Linked DNA regions of Niabella yanshanensis. The protein of the gene in region 1 interacts with the protein of each later gene in a pairwise test. Links are inferred from orthologs where the notes say so. Each region holds a gene or a part of one and is shown on either strand. Other genes may lie near its edges.

Region 1 (3,234 bases):
AAGTTATTGAGTCGGTAATTCAAGGAAACGGAAATAATAATAATGCTAAGAATAAAAATTAATTAACCTAAAAGATTGAAAGCAAAATGAAATCGTACACTGAATTGTTAGAGGCAAATAAAGAGTGGGCAGCACAACAGTTGTCTGTAGACCCTGCGTTTTTTTCAAATCTTGCGGAAACGCAAACTCCTGAATTTTTATGGATTGGGTGTAGCGACAGCCGGGTGCCTGCAAATGAAATTACCGGCACAACCCCTGGTGAAATTTTTGTGCATCGCAATATAGCCAACCTGGTAGTACATACCGATGTTAATATGCTAAGCGTATTAGAGTATGCGGTAATGCACCTGAAAGTAAAACATGTTATAGTTTGCGGTCACTACGGTTGTGGTGGTGTTAAAGCTGCAATGGGCAATAACGATTTTAACCAGATACTCAATATGTGGCTCCGTGTGATCAAGGATGTGTACAGGCATAACAGGGGAGAGCTCGAAGCTATTACAGACATTAACGAAAGGGCGGACCGGCTTGTTGAACTAAACGTAAGAGAGCAGGCTGAAAAGCTGTGCAAAACTTCTATTATCCAAAAGGCCTGGAAACTACGGGAGGGACCGGAAATTCACGGTTGGGTATACGGTCTGAAAGATGGTTTATTAAAAGAGATCATCAACATCAAACCCGGTGAAACCGTAATTGACCCGATTTATGTTTACGACAATATCTAATTGAAAGTAGATCGCATTTTAAAAAGCATAGCCTTCGGGCTGTGCTTTTTTGTTGCTACCTTTTGATTTTGCAGGCGGGCGATGTTTAAAACGGGTGTTTGTACTCTTCTGTAGTAAGGAGGATTGGTAATGTTACCGGACAATTAGGCGCAGTTAACCCGTTCAATATAAGGGGCAAATTTTTCTGGGTTTTCCACACTTGTGATTTACTTTTTCCAATATTTGTGTATTAGATACGCAAAGTATTAATTAAATTGCGCCACAAATTGAATAAAATACATCTTAAACAGATAATTCATGAGTTACATTTCAGAAGTCTTCGCAAGACAAATATTAGACAGTCGTGGTAATCCAACCATTGAGGTGGATGTAATTACAGACGAAGGCGCTTTAGGGCGTGCTGCTGTGCCAAGTGGAGCCAGCACCGGTATACACGAAGCTGTTGAGTTGCGTGACGGCGACAAAAAAAAATACCTGGGTAAAGGAACTTTGAAAGCCGTTAAAAACGTAAATACTGTAATTGCTCCTGCTTTATTGGGATACGATGTAGCTGATCAGACAGGAATTGACCAGTTAATGATTCAATTAGATGGTACACCTAACAAAGGTAAATTAGGCGCTAACTCATTGTTGGCGGTAAGTATGGCTGCTGCAAAAGCTGCTGCTGAAGAAGCGGGCCTGCCTCTATTTCGTTATATAGGCGGTACCAACGCAAAAACATTGCCTATTCCGATGATGAACATTTTGAATGGTGGTGCGCATGCTGATAATAAAATCGATTTCCAGGAATTTATGATCATGCCGGTGGGTGCAACTACTTTCAGCGAAGGCCTTCGTTGGGGTGTTGAAATATTCCACGCCTTAAAATCGGTATTAAAGAAAAAAGGATATAGCACTAACGTGGGTGACGAGGGTGGCTTTGCTCCCAATATTCAAAGCAATGAGGAAGCTATTGAAACCGTATTAGATGCAATAGGTGCAGCTGGTTACAAAGCAGGTTCGCAAATTGTTATTGCAATGGATGCTGCTAACAGTGAACTGTGGGACGCAAAAAAGAAAAAATATGTTTTCCATAAAAGTTCTGGCAAAGAAATGACCAGCGAAGAGTTGGTTAAATACTGGGAAAGCTGGGTTAAAAAATATCCGATCGCGAGCATAGAAGATGGTATGGCTGAAGATGACTGGAAAGGTTGGAAATTATTGACGGAGACAATCGGCAGCAAATGCCAGTTGGTAGGCGATGATCTGTTTGTGACGAACGTAGAGCGTCTGCAACAAGGTATTGATAAAAATACCGCTAATGGCCTGTTGGTAAAAGTAAACCAGATTGGTACTATTACTGAAACGATTAATGCGGTAACCCTGGCGCAACACAACGGTTATAATACTATCATGAGCCATCGTAGTGGGGAAACAGAAGACACAACTATTGCTGATTTAGCGGTAGCATTAAACTGTGGGCAAATTAAAACAGGTTCTGCAAGCCGTACCGACAGGATTGCGAAGTACAACCAGCTGATCAGAATTGAAGAATTACTCGGTGATAGTGCCATCTATCCAAAAGGGAAAATCAAATTTGGTAAATAATTTGGTTGGAGGCTCAGGTTTGGCGTTTAACTACGAACTTTGACCCTGAACCCCAAAAGCTTCAAATATTTGCATGGAAGAGTTTGTAGATTTTGTAACAGAAAAGGAACCGGTTTTGCCAAAAGCCCCCAGGAAAAGACGGGCGTTAAACCGGATTTCGCGTTTTCTTACTAACAAGTACTTTATTGCTTCAGTTGGTTTTTTAGGGGTGATGTTGTTTTTGGATAAAAATGATCTCATCACTACCATGGGCAGGAGAGAAGAGTTGCAAAATCTCAATCAAAGTAAGGAGCACTATTTGCAGGAACTGTCTGAGTTACGAAAAGTAAAGACTGATCTGGAGAATGACCCGGTCATTATTGAAAAACTCGCACGGGAGAAGTATCTGATGAAAAGGGAAAACGAGGATATTTTTGTGACAGAAGACAAGAATAAATCTGTTGGAACTCCTCAGAACTAATTGGTTTGATAACTAAACTCAACGATAAAGCCAGGCAATTGCCTGGCTTTTATAATGTATCGAAGCAGGGAAATATATTATTCCTTCATCATTTCAATTAAAGCCGCTGCCACTTCTTCAGCATTAGGTTTGCTGAAATAGTCGCCATCACTTCCATAGGCAGGCCGGTGCTCCTTGGCAGTAATGGTTCTTGGTGCTACGTCCAGGTATCGGTAGCCTCCCTGTTCTTCCATTACTTTATTGAACATAAAACCTGCGGCTCCTCCAGGAACATCTTCATCTACAAATAAAATGCGATTCGTTTTTTTCAACGATTCGAGAATCATGTGATTCAGATCGAAGGGCAATAGCGTTTGTACATCTATCAGTTCGCAACTTACGCCAAGCGGTTCCACCAGTTTCATAGCCTGCTGTACAATACGTATCGTAGATCCATAACTTACTATAGTAATATCTGTTCCT
Region 2 (3,305 bases), 3.1 Mb from region 1 along the record:
TACCGATAGCGTAAATGTTGTAACCCGCAGTAAAGCTTACCTGGACTCGATTGATCAAAAAACCAATAAGGCTGACTGGAAAAAGATATTTTACAAAGGTCAAATATTAAGCTATCATGAAAAAGGCGTGCGTTACAGCTTACCGGCTATAGCATCTACCATCGCTTTTGGCTTTGGAGGATTTAGAACCCAGTTACCTTTTTCTTTTTATAAAACCGACAGCCTTAGACGAACCACCTGGCTTCACACGAATCTTAGCTATGGCTATCTGAATAAAGACATTAACGGGCGCATCCAGCTATCCAGGAGATACAACACTTTTAACCAGGGCAGTTACACCCTTGGAGTGTCGAGGGATTTTGCAGCCATTTTTTCGGGTGATGCCTGGATCAATCAGCTCAAACGCAGCAATTATTACCTCGACAATGCGTTAAGTGCCGGCTGGTCCCGCGAACTGATCAACGGCCTTTACATTAAAACCAGTGCAAGCATGGCTTTACGCAGGAGTCTGGCAGGTTATAAAACTTACAGCTTTGTCGACTCGGCCTTTCAGAAAGTACTTTTAGAACCCACAGGTGCTGCTCCTTCCTTTGACGCTTACAATGCACTCTATGCAGATATAGAGCTTAGTTACACCCCGCTACAGCCTTATATAAGAGAGCCTTTAGAGAAAATTATACTGGAGCCTAATTGGCCTACCTTTTATATGAAATGGAGAAAAGGTATTCCGCGACTATTCGGCAGCCAGGTTAATTTTGATTACAACGAACTAGGCATACGGCAACAATTTAGAATGGGACTAATAGGAAATGCCCAGTATAATATCAAAACCGGCAGCTTTTTGAATACAAAAGACCTGAGACTGGTAGACTATAAATGGCAGCGCAGGGGGGATCCTATTTTATTTATGAACCCGATAGAAGCATTTCAATCCATGGACTCCACTTTCGCCACATTCAAAAGATTTTATGAGGGCCATTATTTTCATGAGTTCAACGGAGCCATCCTTAATAAAATACCTGTATTCAAAAAACTGGGACTGAGGGAGGTTGCCGGTGCAGGATTTTTAATAGCGCCTGAAAGAAGCCTCAGGTATGTGGAAGCCTTCGCGGGAGTTGAACGCATATTCAAGTTACCTTTTCAAAATTTCCAGAAAATAAAACTAGGCGTTTATGCATCCAGCGCGTTTGCCAACCAGTTCCAGGCACCCCTTCAATTTAAAATAGGGATCACCAGCTGGGATACCTTCGGCAATAAATGGAGGTAATTTACAATGAGTACATCGTGGTTGTTACAAAGACTTCAGTTTTTCAACAGCAGCTATGGGGTCTGTAGCCCTGAAAACAGTACTGCCTGCCACCAACACATCGGCTCCTGCGTCAATAATCTCCTTTGCGTTCTCAATTGTTACACCACCATCGATCTCTATCAATACATCCAGGTTACGCTCCCGGATCATTTGCTTGAGTTGCTTAATTTTCTCCAGGGTATATGCTATAAACTTCTGTCCACCAAAACCAGGATTTACGCTCATCAGGTTTACAATACTCACCTCATGCAGAATATCGCTCAATAAAGAAACAGGTGTATGCGGGTTCACAGCTACTCCGGCTTTCATGCCTAATGCTTTGATCTGTGTAATATCCTGGTGCAGCATCGGGCAGGCTTCAATATGAATCGTTAAATGGTCGGCCCCCGCATTCTTGAACTGCTCAGCATAACGTGCCGGCTGCTCAATCATCAAATGCACATCACAGGGTTTATTTACTACCTTTCGAACAAACTCAATCACCATCGGGCCAAAGCTAATATTGGGAACAAACATACCGTCCATTACATCCAGGTGCAACCAATCTGCCGCGCTGTTATTAACCATTTCACACTCTGCCTGTAGTTTTAAAAAATCAGCAGCCAATAAAGAAGGGGCAATTAAAGCCATAGTTTACTATTTAAGTGCTGCAAAGTAAATGTTTTAAGCGTTAAGCCCATAGTAAATCCGTAACAATTGCCTATTTTCGTTCTCACAAATCTCGAAGCTATGCAAACCGGATTACTACATTTACACAGCTTTTTACGCTGGGCCATCGTGCTTTTATTTTTAGTTGCCATTTTCAAAAGTCTTGGCGCGGGCAATAAACCCTTTACCAAAGGCCACGCTACCGCCGGCTTATTATTAATGATTTGTTGCGATGTCAACCTGTTAATCGGATTAGTACAATGGTTTACCGGTACTTTCGGATTGAAGCTTTTTCAACAAATGCCCATGGGGGACATCATGAAAGCCCCTGTTTATCGCTTCTTTGCAGTAGAGCATCTTTTAGGAATGCTTATAGCCATAGCTTTAGTTCATGTAGGCAAATCCTTTGCTAAAAAGAATATTCCCGATGCTACCAAACATCGTAAAACCGTTCTGTTTTACGCCATTGCGTTTATTATCATGCTGGCTTCCATTCCATGGCCATTCAGAGAGGTAGGCCAAGGACGAGGATGGTTTTAGTAGAGGTTATTAGGGGATAGTTAGTAGGGGTTCTGATAAGAGGACAGCGGTTGGTTGACTGTTGACAGTGACTTAAGGTGGTAGGTAAGCTAAAAATAATTAGGGAGTCCTAATCGCATTTTCCATTCTCCTATGTCTTGTCCTGGTATAGGTTGACAGTTTTTATATTAAAAAACTGACAGATGACGAAGATATCCATTAGAGAACAGGTTCGGTATAGTATTAGCTTTAAGCAAAAAGTTGTCAGAGAAGTGGAGAAAGGGTTATCAGTAGAGTCTGTTCGCAGGCGGTATAATATCGGCGGGGGCAGTACTATTCAAAATTGGATCAGACAATTTGGTAAACATCATTTATTAAGTAAAGTGTTAAGAGTGGAGACGCTTGAAGAAAAAGACCGTTTAAAAGAATTGGAAGCTGAAGTAAAAAAGCTGAAGCTGGCCTTGGCAGACAGCATGTTGGAGAAGCAAGCTTTGGAAACACTAATCGACATAGTGGATGAGCATTATGATACAGATGTAAAAAAAAATTTCGCACAGCAGTCATCCGCATGTGTGGGGAGAAAGGGCAAAAAGTAAATCGGCTGTGTTTGTACTTTGGTTACAGCCGTTCGGGTTATTATAAATCGCTGAGAACAATTATTCAATCGGATTTAACAGAGGCTGTAGTGGTAGATTTAGTAGGTTCGGTTCGGCGTTATCAGCCGATGATAGGAGGTAAAAAACTGTATTCGTTATTAAAAGCTGATTTGGCAAAACCGGGCAGTAGAGTTGGTCGCGATAAGTTCTTTGATATACTACGCAAGCAGAAG

What was found.
Region 2: the proteins of eno (region 1) and rpe interact in binary tests that used the Escherichia coli proteins (3 or more experiments, as listed by UniProt). The link is inferred for Niabella yanshanensis from one-to-one orthologs.

The regions. Positions count from the first base shown.
Region 1 is NZ_CP139960.1:1,068,152-1,071,385, reverse strand. What follows is about bases 264-3,167. They hold eno (phosphopyruvate hydratase), read left to right. Parts: upstream 264-1,022; coding sequence 1,023-2,312; downstream 2,313-3,167. Other genes in these bases: U0035_RS03920 (thiamine pyrophosphate-dependent enzyme), read right to left, coding at 2,850-3,167; U0035_RS03925 (FtsB family cell division protein), read left to right, coding at 2,386-2,772; U0035_RS03935 (carbonic anhydrase), read left to right, coding at 264-725. Also shown: U0035_RS03940 (SulP family inorganic anion transporter), read left to right, coding at 1-62; more of U0035_RS03935, read left to right, coding at 87-263; more of U0035_RS03920, read right to left, coding at 3,168-3,234. UniProt on the Escherichia coli protein: Catalyzes the reversible conversion of 2-phosphoglycerate (2-PG) into phosphoenolpyruvate (PEP). It is essential for the degradation of carbohydrates via glycolysis.
Region 2 is NZ_CP139960.1:4,194,467-4,197,771, reverse strand. The notes cover bases 116-3,090. They hold rpe (ribulose-phosphate 3-epimerase), read right to left. Parts: upstream 1,940-3,090; coding sequence 1,292-1,939; downstream 116-1,291. Other genes in these bases: U0035_RS17435 (IS3 family transposase), read left to right, coding at 3,084-3,090; U0035_RS17440 (transposase), read left to right, coding at 2,680-3,072; U0035_RS17445 (hypothetical protein), read left to right, coding at 2,039-2,497; U0035_RS17455 (DUF5686 and carboxypeptidase regulatory-like domain-containing protein), read left to right, coding at 116-1,267. Also shown: more of U0035_RS17455, read left to right, coding at 1-115; more of U0035_RS17435, read left to right, coding at 3,091-3,305. UniProt on the Escherichia coli protein: Catalyzes the reversible epimerization of D-ribulose 5-phosphate to D-xylulose 5-phosphate.